One region of the Kitasatospora cystarginea genome, then DNA from elsewhere that is predicted to be linked to it. Evidence: riboswitches for the same ligand, from Rfam matches in the RefSeq annotation. Region 1 holds a riboswitch; each other region holds the start of a gene.
The links. Region 1 has a riboswitch for magnesium ahead of ABD369_RS28385 (hypothetical protein). Riboswitches for the same ligand answer to the same signal wherever they lie in the genome.
Positions count from the first base shown of each region.

Region 2: it holds a riboswitch for magnesium, as region 1 does, so the genes downstream of both, ABD369_RS29035 (magnesium transporter MgtE N-terminal domain-containing protein) here and ABD369_RS28385 (hypothetical protein) in region 1, are expected to answer to the same signal.
Region 3: it holds a riboswitch for magnesium, as region 1 does, so the genes downstream of both, ABD369_RS12415 (NRAMP family divalent metal transporter) here and ABD369_RS28385 (hypothetical protein) in region 1, are expected to answer to the same signal.

Region 1 covers NZ_BAAATR010000031.1:84,528-90,827, forward strand. The annotation lists gene ABD369_RS28360 (alkaline phosphatase family protein) at 1-706, shown strand, start outside; gene ABD369_RS28365 (hypothetical protein) at 703-1,290, shown strand; gene ABD369_RS28370 (Hsp20/alpha crystallin family protein) at 1,373-1,801, opposite strand; gene ABD369_RS28375 (hypothetical protein) at 2,003-2,143, opposite strand; gene ABD369_RS28380 (hypothetical protein) at 2,263-2,436, opposite strand; gene ABD369_RS28385 (hypothetical protein) at 2,436-2,714, opposite strand; M-box (ykoK) riboswitch at 3,003-3,176, opposite strand; gene ABD369_RS28390 (N-acetylmuramoyl-L-alanine amidase) at 3,351-5,441, shown strand; gene ABD369_RS28395 (pyridoxal-phosphate dependent enzyme) at 5,602-6,300, opposite strand, start outside.
Region 2 covers NZ_BAAATR010000033.1:19,396-25,695, reverse strand. The annotation lists gene ABD369_RS29040 (NRAMP family divalent metal transporter) at 1-687, opposite strand, end outside; gene ABD369_RS29035 (magnesium transporter MgtE N-terminal domain-containing protein) at 684-2,051, opposite strand; M-box (ykoK) riboswitch at 2,362-2,539, opposite strand; gene ABD369_RS29030 (TIGR02677 family protein) at 3,180-4,715, shown strand; gene ABD369_RS29025 (TIGR02678 family protein) at 4,712-5,926, shown strand; gene ABD369_RS29020 (TIGR02680 family protein) at 5,946-6,300, shown strand, end outside.
Region 3 covers NZ_BAAATR010000009.1:12,288-18,587, forward strand. The annotation lists gene ABD369_RS12405 (hypothetical protein) at 398-916, opposite strand; gene ABD369_RS12410 (hypothetical protein) at 1,040-1,519, opposite strand; gene ABD369_RS12415 (NRAMP family divalent metal transporter) at 1,571-3,220, opposite strand; M-box (ykoK) riboswitch at 3,557-3,732, opposite strand; gene ABD369_RS12420 (NAD(P)/FAD-dependent oxidoreductase) at 3,863-5,278, opposite strand; gene ABD369_RS12425 (CAP domain-containing protein) at 5,761-6,300, opposite strand, start outside.

The sequences.
Region 1 (6,300 bases):
CTCCGACGCGCACGACTCCACCTGCAAGGGCGACAACGGATCCGGCGATCCGAACAACCACCAGGGCGGCCTGTACGCGTCCGACCTGTTCCTGCAGAAGTGGATCCCCCAGATCATGGCCTCCCCCGCCTTCCAGGACGGCGGCCTGATCGACATCACCTTCGACGAGGCGTTCCCCCCGTACAAGCTGTACGGCAACTCCACCGGTGACTACACCGGCAACAGCGATCCCAAGCTCAACACCCCCACCGACACCGCGCAGTCCGTGGTGGCATGCTGCAACGAACTGCCGGGCCCCAACACCAGCCAGCCCGGCGACCAGGCGTTCGGCCAGGACACCACTCCCGGCGGCGGCATCACCGGCTCGGTCCTGATATCCCGCTACATCAAGCCCGGAACCATCAGTGACCAGCCCTACAACCACTACTCCTGGCTGCGCAGCATGGAGGACCTGTTCCACATCACCCGGGGCGGCGCCGACGGCCACGGGCACCTGGGCTACGCCGGCACCCCCGGTCTGCGCCCCTTCGGCCCGGACGTCTACAACAACCCCAGCGGCCGGGCCATGCAGCCCGCCGCCCTGGGCAGCAACGGCGTCTACTCGGCCACCTCGGGCCAGCCGCAGGACCAACCCGCCGAGATCGCACCGGACTTCACCGGGGCGAGCGCAGCGCAGGACAGCCTGAAGCCGGGAGCCGGCAAGTGAGCAACCGCTCCACCGGCCGTGGCCGCGCCCTCATGGGGCGCGGCCACGGCCGCCGCCGTACCGTGAGCGTTCTGCTGGCGCTGGCCGCGCTCACCGGTGCGGCCGGCTGCTCGGAGAACCAGGACGACGCGAGCCGTCTCGGACAGGTGCCGATCCCCAGCGCGCCGGCCTCGCCGATCGTGCCCACCGCGTCCCAGGGGCACGCGCAGCTGGTCGCGATGGGCGACGCCGTGGCACTCGACCTGGGCACCGGCCAGGGCCGGATCACCGCCACCGGCCCCGATCTGGATCTGCCGGCCCCCTCACCGGGGAGCGCTCCGCCCGAGCGATCGAAGGGCACCATCACGGTCCGGCTGCACGCCACCGCCGGCAGTGTCGACCTCGATCCGGCCACCTTCGCCCTGACCGACGAGCTCGGCCACGCCGTGCCGTTCACCGCGGACCGACCGTCGGCAACCGCGAACCCGGCTCAGGACGCGGTCTTCACCCTTTCCGCGGTCTTCGACGCGGGCCACTCGACGTTGAGCTGGTCGTCCGCCGGAAAGCCGCTGGCGACCTGGGACTTCGAGGTCGAGCTCGACTAAGGACGCCGTCGGAATTCGTCCGGTGTCGACACGGTCAGGCAGCGGCCGGGCGCGGTTGGACGCACCCGGCCGACGCCCGTCCTCACTCGTCGGTCTCGCGGCTGATCGCGATCCGCCGGGACGGCTTCTCGATCGGGCCGATCGGCGCCTTCACGGTCAGCACGCCCTTGTCGTAGCTCGCGGTGATGCCCTGCTCCTGGACTCCCTCGGGCAACCGGACACTGCGGGTGAAGGAGCCGTAGCGGAACTCCGTGCGGTGCTTCTCCTTCTGCTCCTCACGGCGTTCGGCGTGGATCGTCAGCACTCCGTTCTCGACCGTGATCTCGATGTTCCTCTCCGGATCGATCCCCGGAAGCTCGGCCTTGACCACGTAGGACCCGCCCTCCTTGGTCTCCTCGACCCGGATGACGTGTTCGTCGGGCATCAGACGCAGCTCGGTGGGGAAGTCCTCGAACAGCTCCGGGAACGGAGGCCACCAGTGCGGACGCCTGTGGAGCAGTTCGCCTGCCATCTCGGCCCTCCTCACTCGTCGGGATTCCTCCTTCCATCCTGCTGCGCGGGTGTGCTCGCTGCGAGGCCCCCGCATTCGGCGGCAGCGGCGGTCACGGAGAGCATCGATCCACCAACATCGCTGGCGGATCGGACGCTTCAGGCAAGGAACACCGTGCGGCCCGCCGCGCCGGGCACCGGAGGGGAGGCCGCGCTGGGCGGCTCACATCTCGGGTTCCCCGTCCTCGACCCGGTACGTCCTGGTCCACGTCTCGCCGCAGCGGCAGTGGAACTGCTCCACCAGCTCGCCGTGCTCGTTCACCCCGACTCCGCCGCCGAGGCGCACATGCACGTGATCACTCATGGTCCACCGCTTCCTGCTTCGTATCGGAACAGATTCCTCCCATGGTCCATGAGCACGGGCCGACACGGAAGGCCGCCGGATACGGATCCCGCTCCGCGAGACCGGTGCCGGACCGTCCGCTACCGGGCCGGGCGCTGCCCGCCTGGCGCACCCCGTCGGCGGGCAGCGCGGACCGCCACCCGAACCCCGGCCGGGACGGCGGCGAGCGCGACCGCCCCGGCCAGCAGCAGGCCGAGGGCACCGAGCAGTATCGACCCCTCCGCCGTACGCGGGTGGAGTCTGGTCCTCGTCATCATCTGGAACTCCCCTCTTGCCTGGCCCTGGTGGGCGGGATCAGCTGTCCGAGTGCGGGCCCGGCGGCGACCGGTCGCCGCCGGGCCCCGGACCGGGCGGGCGGCCCGGCCGGTCGCTGGGCGGCGACGGCCCCCAGGACGGGGTGGTCGAGCGGGCTCGCGGCCAGCCGATCCACGACCTCGGACAGCACGGCGCGCAGGCCACGGCCGGCGGCGGCGTCATGGCGGGCGGCAGCGGAGGCCAGTGCGGCACGGTGGAGCACGGCGAAGACGGACACGTCAACTCACCTTCAGGAAGAGCACGGTGGGCATCCCGGAGATGCCTCGGCCCAGGAATCCGGCAGGCGGCGACCGCAGGCTGCCGAGCCCGCGGTCAACGTGTCGAGCAGACTGACGCGCCGTCAGGACATCTGGGCGGCTAGCGCACACCGAGGAAGGACGAGAACAGGCGGGGGCAACGGCAACTATGGCCGTGACTACCGCATTCCATGTCCCTCGCCTCCTCCCGGCCGGGCGCGGACCCGCGCCGTGTCGACAGGGCAAGGAGCGGACCGGCCTCGGCGGCCGGTTCACCCCGACTCGTCAGAGCTCTGGCACTTCACGGCGCGATCCGGCCCGCGGGCCGGAAGTCACTTGGGATCAACCCATGGGGCGGGAGGATCCGGCCCCGCCCGGGCGTCTCTCAACAGCTGGGATCGGTGGCCGTGTCCGTGAAGACGCCTCACCGAACGAGGTGCCTCTTCAAACGACGCAGAGCATAGTCCCTCCACCGAGCCAGGTCCGAACCCTTTGCCAGAACTTGACCGCCAACACCCTTGGCGGCACTCGCCCCACCTGCGTACGGGCACTCACCTGCGGCCGGCTCCGGGAGTGTCACTCGGGTGACACACCGTCAGCTGCGGTAGAACCGTGGCATGCACCGCTCCCCGACCGCCACCTCCCGGCCCCTCGAGACCTCGCCGGCCACCCGTCGCCCGTCGCTCCCGCCCGGTGCCCGCCGTTCGCGCCGGTCGGCCGCCCTGGTCGCCCTGGCCACCACCTGCGCAACGGCCTGCGCCACCGGCTTCGCCCCACCGGCGGGCGCCGCCGCCCCGGCGGACCAGCTCCTGCAGCGGCAGTTCGCCGCCGCGGCAGCGGAGTTCAAAGTGCCGCAGCGCCTGCTGCTGGCACTGGCCTACCAGCAGACCCGCTGGGAGTCGCACCGGGGGCAGCCGAGCACCACCGGCAACTACGGCCCGCTCGGGCTGACCCAGGTGGACGTGGCTGCCGTGAACGCCGCCGCCGAGCGCGCGCAAGCCGAGACACGGGGGCGCGGTGACGACCGCCCGCTGCCGCAGCGCTCCGCCACCCCTGCCGCTCGGCGACTCGTCGACTCCCCCGCGCTGCACACCCTGGACGCCGCCGCCGAGTTGATCCACCGCCCGGCCGGGCAGCTGCGGAGCGATCCCACGCAGAACCTCCGCGGCGGGGCGGCGCTCCTGGCCCGGTACCAGCGGGACGTCGGCGGACCTCACTCCGCCGACCCGGGTGCCTGGTACGGCGCGGTGGCCAGGTTCGGCGCGGGCAGTGCCACGGGGCCGGAGGGTACGGCGGCCGGCCGGGTGTTCGCGGACCGGGTGTACCGGACCGTACGCTCCGGCGCCTCCCGGGCCACCTCCGAGGGTGCGCGGGTGACGCTGCCGGCCGCCCCGGGGCTGGTGGTCACCCGGCCGCCGGGCCCGCCCGTGGCGAGGGCCGAGCGGCAGACGCCCGAGTGCCCGGAGAGCCTCGGGTGCGACTTCGTCCCCGCCGCGTACGCGCTGACCGACCCGAACGACCCGACCTCGTACGGGAATTACAACCCGGCCAACCGCCCCGATGACGGCCAGCAGATCCGCTGGATCGTCATCCACGACACCGAGAGCAACTACGCCGGGGCGCTCGCCGCCTTCCAGGACCCGCGCGAACAGGCCGCCGCGCACTACCTGGTGCGCGCCTCGGACGGGCAGGTCACCCAGTTGGTGCGCACCCGGGACATCGCCTGGCACTCCGGCAACAAGACCGTCAACATGCACAGCGTCGGGATCGAGCACGAGGGCTTCGCGCTTCCGGAGGACCGGCCGACCTGGTACTCGGAGCAGCTGTACCAGTCATCGGCCGAGCTGGTGCGCTATCTGGCCGCGCGCTTCGGCGTCCCGCTGGACCGACAGCACATCATCGGCCACGACGACGTGCCGGGACCGACCCAGGCCGACGTCGCCGGGATGCACTGGGACCCGGGGACGTTCTGGGACTGGGGCCACTACCTGGAGCTGCTGCGGGCACCGATCGGGCCCGGCACCGACGCCCCGCCGAAGGCCGGTGACACCGTCATCATCGCCCCGGCCTTCGACTCCTCCAACCAGCCCCCGGTCAGCGGGGTGCCGAACCGGCCGGAGAACTTCGTCTACCTGCGCACCCGACCGGCCGCCGACGCCCCGCTGATCAACGGCGGCACCACCAGGGCCGACGACTGGAGCGACAAGGCGGTGACCGGGACCGGTTACGTCGTCGCCGACCAGCAGGGCGACTGGACGGCGATCTGGTACGACGGGCAGAAGTGCTGGTTCTCCAATCCGAACGGACGCTCCGCCCGGACCGAACCGGCGGCCACCGACCAGGCGGAGCCCGACGCTACGGCCGGGCGGACGGTACTGACCCCGCGCCCCGGCCTCGCCTCGATCCCGGTGTACGGCCGGGCCTACCCCGAGGCCGCCGCCTACGCCCCCTACCCGGCCATCAAGCCGCTGCCGGTGGTCGCACTGCAGGCGACGGTCCCGGCCGGGCAGGCCTACCTCGCCGCCGACGACACCCCGGAGCCCGGCGACTACTTCTACGACCAGAACATCAACGGCGACGCACCCGACGACCGGACCCTGGTGGTCGGGAAGGACACCTACTACCCGATCCGCTACGACCACCGGCTCGCCTTCCTGAGGTCCTCCGACGTCCAGGCGGTCCGGCAGTGCTCCGGCGGTACCCCGTGAGTTGACGTCCTCGCCCCCGGCGGGTTCGGCCGGGCCGTCGGGACGACGGCGGTGCCGTGCGCACCGGCCCGGCCACCCCGTCAGGGCGCCTGCCGATGACCCTGCCGTCAGCGGCACGGGGAGTCGTACGCCGGCCTCCGCGCGGCTCCCCGTGCGCCGGTCACCCCGCCGTCGCCACCGTCCCCGCGGCCAGGCATTGGCGCAGCTCGGCGGCGCCCACCAGGCCAACCGCGTGGCCGTCGTACACCACGACCGCCGCCTCCAGGCCGCACTCGGTGAGTTCGGCCAGCGCGGCCTCGGCGGGCTCCCCGGTTCCGAACCGGGGCAGTGGCGCACCGAGGTGCTCGCCCACCGGGTCGTCGAGAGCCGCCCGGCCGCTCTGGACGGCGGCTGTCAACTCCTCCAGGGTCACCGATCCCGCCAGCTCGAGTGCGGTGGGCCGTCGTTCGGGGCCCGCCGGGCACGGCCCGGCGGGCAGTGCCGTCCGCGCACCGGCCGCGCGCAGTGCCGCCAGGGCGTCGGCGACGCTGGTCCGCCCGTTCAGGTAGGGCAGCTGCTGCTCCCGGGCGGCCGCCGGCACCGCGTCACCGACCCGGGCCGCGGCCGGGTCACCGTCCAGGAAGCCCAGCCGCAGCAGCCAGTCGTCGTCGAAGTACTTGGTGAGGTACTGCCGTCCGGAGTCCGGCAGGATCGCCACCACCACGGCCTCGGGCCCGGCCTCGGCGGCCACCGTGAGGGCCGCGGCCACCGCGGTGCCGGCGGAGCCGCCGACCAGGAGCCCCTGCTCGCGGGCGAGTCGGCGGATCGTCAGGATCGACTGCCGGTCGGTGATCGGTAGGACCCGGTCCACCACCTCGCG
Region 2 (6,300 bases), on a different contig from region 1:
GGCGGCGTAGAACTGCATGTAGGGGCTGACGGTGGTGCCGATCAGGGCGACGGCCAGCAGGATGAAGTCCTTGCTGGGCTCGATGTGCGGCACGACGAGGTGCTCGCCGACCTGCCCCCAGTTCGGGTGACCGAGGACCATGGCGACCGGGTAGGCGAAGAAGGCCAGCGACATGACCAGGAAGATGCGCTCGGCCCACTTGTACGAGCCGAACAGCACCAGCGACCACAACAGGACGGCGGAGGGCGGGATGACCGCCCACTTGGGAACGCCGAGGAGCTCGAACGCCGCGCCGATCCCGGCGAACTCGCTGACGACCAGGCCGGTGTTGGCCAGCAGCAGGCAGAAGACGGCGAGCGCGGTCAGACGGAGGCTGAACTGCTCGCGGATCAGCGCGCCCAGACCCTTGCCGGTGTGGGCGCCGAGCCGGACCGCCATCTCCTGCACCATCACCAGGGCGACGGTGACCAGCACCATGAAGAACAGCGTCCCGTAGGTGAACTGGGAGCCGGCCGAGGCGTAGGTGGCGATGCCGGCGGCGTCGTTCCCGGCGTTCGCGGCCACCAGGCCGGGGCCGGCGACCATCGCGACGGCGGCCAGACGGCGCAGCCCTCTGCGGCGGGAAGGCGCTGCGACGGCGGGCGGCGCGGTGGCTGCCGCGGTGACGGTGTCGAGGTCGCGGGTCACTTGAGAAGCCTCCGGAAGTGCAGGCGCCCGCGCTCGGGCAGCAGGGCGTCGAGGATGTCGTCGGCCAGGATCCGGCCAAGTGGGTGCGCGTCCTGGTCGACGACGAGCAGGGAGGTGGCGCGGGCGGCGACAAGGTGGTCGGCGGCCTCGGCCAGGCGGGTGTCGGGCCGCACGGTGACCGGCGGGCCGAACTGGGCGAGCCAGGCCACCAGGTCCGCGACCACCGCGGTGTCCTCGGCCACCGCCAGGTCGAACAGCGGGATGTCGCCGATCAGGCGGTCATCGTCGTCCAGCACGGCGACTGCGTCGACCTCGGTGCGGTGCTCGGCCTGCGCGGCCAGTTCCGCGCGCACATCGGCGATCGTCTGCGAGGGACGGGCGGTGACCAGCAGGGTGGTCATCGCGCCGCCGGCGGTGCCCTCGCGGTGGGTGAGCAGGGTGCGCAGCTCGGCAGCCTCGGGGGCGGGCATGCGTGCCAACAGGGTCTCGCGCTCGCCGGGGAGCAGGTCGCGCAGGGCGTCCGCGGCCTCGTCCGGCTCCATCTCGTCCACCAGCCGGGCGGCGTGCTCGGGCGGCGCTTCGCGGAGCAGGTTCTCCAGCTCGGCCGGTTCCATCTCCTCCAGCGCGTCCGCGGCATGCTCCGGCTCCAGCCAGTCCAGCAGCTGCTGCCGTTCGTGTCGGCCGAGGTCCTCGAGGATGTCGGCGAGGTCGGCCGGACGCATGCGGTGCAGCGCGGAACGCGACGCGCGCAGCCGCACCTCGGCGGGCCCGTGCATGGCCTGCTCGCCGAACGGGGCGACGGACTGCCAGTCCAGGACGCGTTCCGGGGTGGGGCGGATCTGCCAGCGGCGGGGGCCGATGCGGCGCAGCAGGGTGGAGAGGGAGACGTCCACCCCGACCAGGACGGTGCGGTCGGCCAGCGGCGCCAGGTACAGATCGGCGGCGCGGGTGACCTGGATGCCGTCGATGTCGACGAGCTGATGGTCCATCACGTCTCGGGCGAGCAGCACCTCGCCGGGGCGGCGGGTGAAGTCACGCAGGTCCACGCGGGCGGTGCGCAGTCGCGCCTGCCCGGAGAGGACCCTGTCGATCGCGTCGGCGGCGATGAAGGCGCGTCGCCGCCCGATGCGGATGATCAGGCCGGTGACCGGCGGATAGGGCTCGGGTCCGTAGAGGCGGGCGACCACGTCGACGATGCGCCCCACCTCCTGGCCGGCCTGGTTGGCGACCGGACCGCCGATCAGCCCGGCCAGGGACACCAGCGACGTGCGGACGGCTCGTGAGGCGGTGGAGCGGCGCTCGGCGTCGACCGTGCGACCGCGCAGACGGGCCGTAGCGGACATGAACAGAGTGGTGGCAGCCACGATGAACACCCCCTTGCCTCGGTGTGACGAGGCATCAGGAGGCCCAAGGGTGCACCGCCGCCTCCTGGCCGCCGTAACGGCGCCGCACGCACGGCGGCACATCCCACCCGGACGTGAACCGGGCGGAGATGCCGTCGTGAACGGGACGGATCAGGGGAGGGGGGACCGCTTTGGGCCGCGGAAGAATGACGAGGACGACATGGGAAGGGGCCTACTATGGCCCGGACTACTGTCCATCTCGCCTCCTTCCGTTCCCGGCCGCGACCCGACGTCACGGCGGCGCGTCAAGGAGAAGCCGGTACAAGTACCCGGCGCACCCCGACTCTTCAGAGTTCCGGCACTTAACGGCGTGTCCCCGCGAGATGCGGAGAAGCCACTTGGGGGCAACCCTTGAGCCGGGCACAGACCTGCCCTGATCCGGAGTGTCTCTCGACCGATGGGATCAGTGGTCTGTGTCCGTGAAGACGCCTCACCGAACGAGGTGCCTGTTAAAACCTCCATAAGGATAGGCGCCCACCAGCCCCGCAGCCCAATCCTTGACCGGACCTTGACCCCTGGGCCGGGTGCGTTCGGGGGACCCGTGGGACATCCCGCGTCCGATGACGCGCGGGTTGGCGCGCAACCGTCGTACGGGCAAGAGTAGTTCAGCGGTCTCGCGCAGGCTCTGGGTTCGGGCCCGGGCGATTCGGGAGGGGGGAAGCGCCGCCTGGGCGGTGACGTGGCGGCGGGCGAAGTGCAGGGTGCGCACGGAAGAAGGATGGTCAAGATCGCGCCCGAGTTGCCGGGCGGTGGAACGAGGCCACGTCGAGGATCCGCGCAAACACGAAACGGACCAGCCGCGCGACCTGGTCCTCGGTGATCCGCTCCCACTCGGCGGTGGGAAGCCCCGTGGTGATGATGTCAGCGACCGGAGTGGTACGTCTCGCTGATGGCGGTTGTGGGTCGGGAATCCCATGTGGCTGTTCAGGGTGGGCGGACTGAGATACTCGGGCCGTGGATGCTGGGGTGATGGGGAGCGGTCCCACCCCGGCCGCCGCGGGCATGGAGAACCCGGCTGGCGCTGTCGGTGCGTCCGCGTACTGTGGTGCCAGCCGGAAACGGGGTGACCGGCGGGGAGGAGGGGAGCCGTTGCGCAGGGTGCCGCCGGAGATGTTCCGGTTCACGACGGGGGACAGGGCCGAGCTCTACGGCGCGATCCTGCAGGCGTTCGGTGCGGCCAACGAACGGCTGGAGACGGCACTCGGGCTGGACGAGGTCCGCACCCGCCTGCGGTCGGTGGGCTGGCTCGACGCCATCCACGACGACGACCTGCAGGACGCCCTGCGCCAGCTGCGCGCCTGGGAGCTGCTCGACGTCGTCCAGAACCACGCGGAGAACTACCGCACGGCCGAGGAGTACGAGCGCCGGAACCTCCAGTACTCGCTGACCCGGCGCGGCGAGGCCGCACTCGCAGGGGTGGAGCACGCCCTGTCCGTGCTCGCCGCGACGGGCGCGCTCCAGACCGCCGTGCTGGAGGCCGTCACCGATCGGCTCGACGAGCTGTACGTGCTGCTCGGCGACCCGGCGTCGTCGGACCGGCGGATCTTCACCACCCTGCAGGAACTGGAGGGCCACCTGGAGGCGCTGCTGGCGAACACCAAGGCGTTCAACGGCGAGCTGCAACGCCTGCTGCGCGCCGAGGGCGCGGACCTGGCGACCTTCCGCGAGGTCAAGGCCGCGACGGTGGCCTACCTCCAGGAGTTCCTCCTCAACCTCGACCAGCGCGGGCAGGCGGTGGCCGCGGCCGTGCAGCGGGTCGAGCAGCGCGGCGTGAGCCTGCTGCACGAACGAGCGCTTCACGGTGCCGAGTTGCCGCCGCTCGCCGACGGCGATCCCGCGCCGGCCTGGCTTGAGCGGCGCCGGGCGCGCTGGGAGGGTCTGCAGGCCTGGTTCCTACCGGCAGACGGCTCGCGACCCCGCGTGGAGCAGCTGCACGACGTGGCGCGGCGCGCCATCGTGACGCTCCTTCAGGTCCTCGACCGGATCACCGAGTCGCGTCGGCGGTCCTCCAGCGTCGCGCAGGACTTCCGCGAACTGGCTCGCTGGTTCGCCGCCGCGCCCACCGAGGAGGACCTGCACCGCCTGTGGTCGGCCGCCTTCGGCCTCGGACCGGCTCGCCACGCCCACCTCGCCCATCCTGACCCCGAGTTGGTGCCCTCCTCGTACGGCTGGGCCGAAGCCCCTCCGGTCAGGGTGTCCGCCCTGCTGCGCACCAGCGGACGCACCGAGCGGTTCACCCGTACGGGCAAGGTGCGCGACATCGGCGGGATCAAGGCGGCCCGCGCGGAGCGGGCCCGGAAGGAGCGGGCCGAACTCGAAGCGGCCTGGGACGTCCTGGGCACGGACGGCCCTGTCCGGCTCTCGGGCTTCGGCATGCTCGACCACGCCGTCTTCGAGCGGCTGCTCGATCTCCTCGGCAGGGCGCTGGCAGTACGGCCGGACGGCAGCGGTGCGCGCCGGGCGGTCACCTCGGACGGCCGCGTCGAGATCGTCCTGCGACCAGTCCCCGACGGTGGGCGAGCCGTCCTGCGGACGTCTCACGGACGGCTGGAGGGACCTGACTACCTGGTGGAGATCCGCAGCCCCGGCAGCAGCCGGGCGTGGGTTCGAGAGGAGACCGGATGAGTACCCTCGCCAACCAGCTGGTCCTGGCCGAGCGGGAGGACGTCGCCCGAGGCATCAGACTGCTCCTCGGCCGACCGCTGATCACCGAGCGCGGCGACCCGTCCGGCTTCGAGCTGATCCGCCGCAGGCAGGACCCGCTGACGAAGTGGTTCGACTACCACTGCGGCTGGCAGCTGGTGCTGGAGCCGCGCCTGGGGTACGCGCGGCTGCTCAAGATCCGGACCGTCCTCGACGCTTCCCGCCCCGCCCGCCGACTGCGCTCGGGCAAGGCGCCGTTCGACCGCCGCCGCTACACCCTGCTGTGTGTCGTCGCGGCCGAGCTGCTGCCGATCCCGGTGACGACCGTCGGTCTGCTCGCCGACCGCATCGTCCAGGCCTGCGCCACCGACGAGGCACTGCCGCCTTTCGATACGGCGAGCAAGCCCGAACGCATGGCCTTCGTGGACGTCATCAAGCTACTGGAGTCCCACGGCGCGCTACTCACCGTGGACGGCGTCACGGACAGCTTCGTCGATTCGGCGGACGCCAAGGTGCTCTACCGGGTGGACGCCACGGTGCTGATGCGCCTGCTCGCCGCACCCGTCGGGCCGTCCCGGCTGGCCGTACCGGCCGAAGAGGTACCTCTGCGCTTCGAGGAACTCCTGCGGGAGACGGTGCGGGAGCAGCGGTACGGCGGTGCCGACGCATCCGAGGCGCAGCGAAACCTCCGACTGCGGCACTCGGTACTGCGCCGGCTGTTCGACGACCCGGTGCTCCACCACGACGAGCTCTCCGCCGACGAACTGGCCTACCTCACCTCCCCGACGGGCCGTCAGATCGTCCGACGCGCGGCCGAGCAGGGCGGCTTCCTGCTGGAGGAGCGCGCCGACGGGCTGCTGCTCGTCGACCCGGACGGGATCGCCACGGACAGCCGGTTCCCCGACGACTCCGCCAGCGCCCGCGTCGCCGCCCTGCTCCTGCTGGAACCGTTGACGGCTGCTCCGGGCGGGCTGACGCCGGAACAGCTCACTGCCGAGGCGCACGACCTGCTGCGCCGCTTCCCGCAGTGGGCGAAGAGCTACCAGTCGGAGGACGGAGCCCAGCGGCTGACTGCCGACGCCATCCGCGTCCTGACCGACTTCGGTCTGGCCCGCCGAGTCGGCGACCGTACGGTCCCCCGGCCTGCGGCCTTCCGCTATCGCGCCACCGCTGCCGACAGCCCCGCATCATGACCAGGGAGGATCCCTTCTGATGACCGTGACGGAACTCCCGCCGCCGTCCGCATCCCGAACCGTGGACGCCGGCCCGGCGCGGTGGCAGCCGGCCAGGGCCGGCATCCTCAACGTCTGGCGCTACTACGACGAGACCTTCACCTTCCACCAGGGCCGCCTGCTGCTGAGGGGCCAGAACGGCACCGGCAAGTCCAAGGCGCTCGAGGTGCTGCTGCCGTTCCTGCTCGACGCCAGCCTGCGCCCCAACCGGCTGTCCACCTTCGGCGGCTCCGAGCGCACCATGCACTGGAACCTGATGGGTGAGGGTGCGTCAGGCAGGACCCGGGTCGGCTACGTCTGGCTGGAGTTCGTCCACACCCGCGACGGTCATCCCG
Region 3 (6,300 bases), on a different contig from region 1:
CGGTGGCGCACAGCCCCGGGTCGAGGCCGATCACCGTGATCCACTGCCCTCGGGGACCATGTCGCCCCGCGCGTACGGCGGTGCGCAGGGTGACTGAACCAGGGCGGGCCCCGGCCACAGCACCGGGAGCCCGCCCACGGCGCGACCGGAGCGGACTTCGCGGGGAGGAAGCGCTACCGGACCGCGGCGAAGACCGCGACTGCAGCCTCCGCCCGCGGATGCGGCGGGCGGTCGTGGTGGCGCGTCGAGCAGGTCATACCCGCATTCAAGTCGACCTCGGATCGTCCGGGCAAGGACGGTTCGCCCCCTCTGACGCATCCCTGACGGCTCCTTGACGCCCCTTCAGCCCCTGTTGCGCCCGGTTGCGCGGGGACGCCCGCGACCGGTGGCAGGCCTGTCACGCCCTGTGTGCCGTGGCCCGGTGGGCGGCGGTGTCGGCGAGGAGGTGGGCCAGATCGGCGGGGAGGTCGAGGTGGTGGGCGATCCAGGCGGCATCGTGGCCGTGGCTGGCCAGCACCCAGGCTGTCTGCAGCCGGTTCTGCCCGGGATCGGCCGAGGCCGGGAGCAGGCGGGCGACCTCCTCGGACGGGTAGCCCTCCAGAGCGTCCTCGCCGTACCACTGGCCACCCGGCGGCGGGACGGGCCAGGTGGGGCGGCCGGCCCTTCGGGCGGCCGAGCGCCGGCCGCGCAGCACCGCCGCGACCAGCACGAACGCGATGACCCAGGCCCCGAGCAGCAGGGTGCCGATCAGCGGCCGGGCGTGGCTCGGGACCAGACCGAGCACGATCACCTCGACCAGCAGCAGGGCGAGTGCGCACAGCACCGCCGCCCCCTCCCGTGTACGGGGGTGGAGGTACCGGATGTGCGGGCGGTTGCCTCGGGGCGGCGTGGCCCGGGAGCTGATGAGCGGCCTCATGGGAGTGCCTCCGCATTCAAGTCTCGCACCGGTCCCCGGTCCCCGGTCCCCGGTCACCAGCGGTACGGGCCGGAACCGCCGCCCGGGACCGGCGACCCCGGCGAGGGGATCGGGCGAGGGGGTTCAGGCGAGGGCTTCCTCGTCCGCGCCGGCGCTGCCGCCCTCCAGGTGCCAGTGCAGGTCGCGCACGGCGGGTTCGAGCGAGAGCCGGGAGACGACCTGTTCCAGGGCGGAGGTGACGTCGCCCGTGACCGCCACGGTCGCCCGTACCGCGGTGACCTCGCCGTGCTCGCGGTGGGCACGCAGCGCGATCGGCGCCAGCCCCGAGGCCGCGAAGGCCTGTAGCAGCAGCGCGCGGATCTGCGTCTCCGCCTTCCGCTCGCACTCCCGACGGTGGCGGTCCGGAGCGCCTGGTCGACCACCAGCGGGGAGTGCGCGGGCTGCCCGTGGGCGGCGGGCGGCGCGGGTTGGTGGCGTGTGGTGTGGTGGTCCGAGAAGATGACGTTCAGCCGTGGGTAGCGCACGACCATGTCGGCCTCCTTGGCGGTACGAGTACGGGTTCGGATCGAAGCTCGGCCCCGGGGCGGTCGGCGGACGGCTCAGCCGGCCGGACGCCGGGTGGCCTCCAGGCGCGGCCGGCCGTCACCGCCGGGGTCAGCGGGAGAGGGCCACCTCGATGAGCTTCACGACGACCAGGATCATCGCGACCAGCAGGTAGGTGCGCAGCGCGCCCATGCCGATCTTGTACGCGGTGGAGACCTTCGGCTTGGCCAGGGTCTCCAGCGGGGGCATCCGCCAGTTCTCGCGCCCGGTGCGGTCGATCTCATCCTCCTTGGTGGCGGTGCGCCGGCGGGTGAAGGAGTACCCGGCGGCCAGCACCCCGAGGACACCGCAGCCGGCCATGATGTCGAGGATCGCCCCGGAGCTGATGTCCGGCCACAGGACGGAGGCGGTCAGGATGACGGACAGGGTGACCAGGACGCCGATCACGGCGGAGGTGAAGGCGTTGGTCCTGGGACCGTTCACCCAGGGGCCCAGGGCCTCCTTGTCGTTGCACAGCAGCAGCAGGAAGACCGAGGCGGAGGGCAGCAGCACACCGGCCAGGACCTGGACGCCCTGGGTGAGCAGGCCCAGCGTGCCGTCGCTCGCGACCAGGACGATGACGGCGGCGGCCGCGACCAGACCCGCGTAGACGGCGTAGAAGCCCTTGGCGCCGCCGACCCCGCGGTGCAGCGAGTGCTTGATGCCGAAGACGTCGCCGATGGCGTAGGCCGTGGAGAGGGAGACCGCGAAGGCGCCGATGATCGAGGCGTCCAGCAGGGCGATCGCGAACAGCACGGCGACCAGCTTGCCCGCGTGCTCCTCCAGTCCCTTGGCCACGCCCGCCGCGTCGGTGAACTGGCCGGCGCCGTCGGTGCCGGCGAACGCGGCGGCGGTGAAGCCCATCATCGCCGCGGCGCCGACGACCACGATGACGATGCCGATCCACAGGTCGACCTTCTCGTACTTCATGAAGCGCGGGGTGATCCGCTTGTCGATGACGTACGACTGCTGGAAGAAGAGCTGCCAGGGGGCGACCGTGGTGCCGACGATACTGATGATCAGCAGCATCACGGTGGCCAACTCGCCACCGCCGCCCGGCATGCCGGGGACGAAGAAGTCGTGCGCCATCTGCGAGGTCTTCGGGTGGACCATGAAGTAGATCGGCACCAGCAGCAGCGAGCCGACGCACAGCGCGACCGCGATCCGCTCGAAGCGGCGGAACGACCCGGTGAAGGCGGAGGCGATGATGACCGCGGCGGCCAGGACCACCGAGGCGACCTTCGGCAGGCCGAGGTAGCCCGCCGCCAGCGTGACCCCGATGAACTCCGTCACCAACGTCAGCGCGTTGAGCAGGAAAAGATCGATCACGCTGAACGCGCCCCAGAACCTGCCGAAGCGCTCGAGGATGAGGCGGGCATGGCCGACACCGGTGACCGCACCCAGCCTGAGCACCATCTCCTGGTTGACGTAGAGCACGGGAACCAGCAGCAGCAGGGTCCACAGCAGGTGGGTGCCGTAGTTCTGGCCGGCGCTGCCGTAGGTGGAGAACGCGCCGGCGTCGTTGTCGCCGACCATCACGATCAGGCCGGGGCCGACGATCGCCAGCAGCGTCTTGAGCTTGGCGGAGAGGCCCTGCCGCGGCGCGGTGTCGCTGAGGCTGATGGTGCCCAGGGCGCCCTGGATGTCGCCGATGTGGGCGTCGTCGAGGACCGCGGCGCGCGGCGCCGGGATCGTCGGTGGGGTCATGGTGGTGTCGGTCATGGCGAACCTCCCTTGCCCCCCGGTTCAGGGGGAGAGTTCGGGCGGCGCGCAGCAGCAATCCCCGCCACCAGGGCATACCGCGGCAGCCCATGGCGAAATAACGCCATGAGGTCATAAGGAAATGAGGGCATGGCGCCGCACTGAGCCGACGGTATGTCAGAAATTCTCGTGGAGGGGGTTGTTACCGCGTGCCGATGGAGAACGAGGACATGCGGTTATGGGCCCGTTTATGGCCCGGACTACTGCAACTCGAATCCATGTCTCTCGCCTCCTTCCGGCCGGGACGCAGCGGTGCGTCGTATCGACACGGCAAGGAGCGGACCAGCCTCAGCGGCCGGCTCACCCCAACTCGTCAGAGCTTTGGCACTCCACGGCGTGATCCGGCCCGCAGGTCGGAAGCCACTTGGGATCAACCCTTAGGTCGGGAGGATCTGTCCTGATCCGGAGCGTCTCTCGACGGTTGGGATCAGTGGCCTGTGTCCGTGAAGACGCCTCACCGAACGAGGTGCCTTTTCAAACCTCGTCAAGCGTAGACCCACCGGAAGGGCGCGCCGAACACATTTACCGAATTTTGACCGTTCCTCTCGGTCCGAACGGGAACCCCGGTGCCACCCCGCGCAACTCCGGTATCAATGAGCCGATTTACCGCCCGCTCCGAGATCGGGATTCGGCGCGCCGGCCCCTCGAACCGCCGTGCAGGGCGGCCTGCCAGAGCACCGCGGGTGTGAAGAGCCCGCTCGGCGGTGCGGTCAGCGAGAGGGCGTCGATGAAGGCGCCCTGTGCGGCCCGGTGGCTCAGGGCGGCACTCAACACCCGGTCCATATAGGCGTGCTGGAGCTTCAGCAGCGGATTCCTGCGGCCGCCGACGGTGGTTTCGTAGCGCAGGTCCTCCGAGGAGGCCATCTGCCAGGCCGCCCCCGCCTCGCGGGACACCGCGCGCTGGATCCTCCGGGAGTCCACCGGGAGTGCGACACCTGTTCTTCCTGCCGCGCCCGGCCCGCGTGCCGGACGGGCGCCGGCCGGGAGCAGTTCGCGCAGCACCAGCGCGGACCGGGCCGCCACGGACATGCCCTGCCCGTAGATCGGATTGAAGGTGCAGGCCGCGTCACCGACCACGAGCAGCCCCTCGGGGAGGTCGGCCAGGCGCTCGTAGTGCCGCCGCCGGCTGGGCGGCGGACGGAAGCCGTGGATCGGGGCTACCGGCTCCAGTCCCCGGACCACCTCGTAGAACTCCGGGACGCTCAACTCCCGTGCGAAGGAGAGGAATCCATCGGGATCGGTGGGCGGGGTGAAGCCGCGCATCCCGCCGACCGTCACCATCCAGCGATCACCCTCCACCGGGACCAGGATCCCGAACCGGGGATTGCGGCCGGGCCTGGGCTGCAGGTACATCGCACGGCCGCCGGCCAGGTCCGCCCCGGCCCGGCGGAACAGCCCGGTGCAGTAGCCGACACCGCCGTCCACCACGCTCTCCTCCGGTGCGCCGAGCCCGAGTTCGGTCAGCCAGTGCGGGGCCCGGGAGGTCCGGCCGGTGGCGTCGACCACCACCTCAGCGGGCAGCACCGACTCGGTGCGGTCGCGGGTTCCGCGCTCACGGCAGCGGATTCCGGCGATCCGCGTTCCGGCGACGGCGAGTCCGACCGCCTCGACGCCATCCCGCGCCTCGACGCCCGGGTGGAGGAGGACCTGGTGACGCAGCGCCCAGTCGATCAACGGGCGGGTGAAGCTCACGATGGTGTGCCGGGGCGAGAAGGAGTCCAGCCAGCCGGCCGGCGTGAGCCAGCGGATGTCGGTGGCCAGGCCGAAGCGCTGCGCGCCCTCACCGGTGAGCAGCTCGGTCGTGCCCGGCAGCAGCCGCTCGATGGCGTACAGGCCGGCCGGCATCAGCAGGTGCGCCTGCCGGGCCTGCGGGACTCCCCCGGCGAACTCGGCCTTGCCCGGCCGACGGTCGCGCTCCACCACGGTCACCCGCCAGCCCGCCTCGGCGAGGACCCAGGCGTGCAGCAGTCCGGCCAGGCTGCCTCCCAGCACAGCGGCTCTGCCAACCGGTAGCGGCATCTCGATTCCCCCTTCGGCCGGCGGAGCTCACGGCGTCGAGCCCCACGCTGTTCAGCGGGTGGTGCGGTGCGGATCGCGCGGCGCGAGCGGTGCAAGCGGCGCCCGCGCACGGCGGGGTGGTGCAGTGCGCGGCGGCGCGGCTCGGCGTGCGGTGGTACTGGACGGCGGACGTACGGCGTGAGTGGGCGCGCAGCGCACGCGGGGAGCGTACGAGCACGAACCGGATGCATTCTGCCCACCCGGGCCGGGCCGCTAACCACCCCCTCGCACTGAAATGACGGTACATCGACAAATATTTGAGGAAATATCCCCACTTGGCTATCGGGGTCGTCGCCGAGGGGCCGGCGACCGCCGACCCGCCCGACCGTGCGAGGTTCCGCCGCGCGCGCTCCGCCCCACGGGCCTGGCGCCCGCGAGGCGGAGGCACCCGACCCGCCCCCGGGGGGGCGGGTCGACCTCGGCCTACGTCCTTGACGGACGGGTCAGTTGGAGAAGTCCTGGGTGAGCCAGACGGTTCCACTGGCATCCCGGTAGACGGCGATGCCGATGTGGGTGAACTCGCTGCTGAGGATGTTCTTGCGGTGGCCGTCGTCCGGCGGCGTCTCGTTCAGCATGTCCTGGGTCAGACTGACCGCCATTGCGGCGATGTCCTGGGCCGAGGTGGAGACCCCGTTGCCGTAGCCTATGTTCTCCCCGACGGCGTTCCACTGGACGCCCGCGGCCGTCACCCGCGCACCCAACTCGGCCTCGCCCGGGCACTGGTGGGACATGCCGCAGCCGCCGGCCATCGTCTGGTTGTGGGCCTCGGAGCTGCTGGTCAGCCCTGCCGTGATGGTGTAGGCCGGCAGACCCTGGGCGGCCCGCGCCTGGTTGATCAGGCCGAGCACCTGCTGCACGGCGTCCGAGCTCGAACCGGTCTGCGCGGCCGGGGTGGTGGCCGCGGGGGCGGGGGCGTGCGTGGCCGGGGCGGACGGAGAGGCGGCCGGGGACGACGGCGCGGACGTGTGCGACGCCGGGGCCGA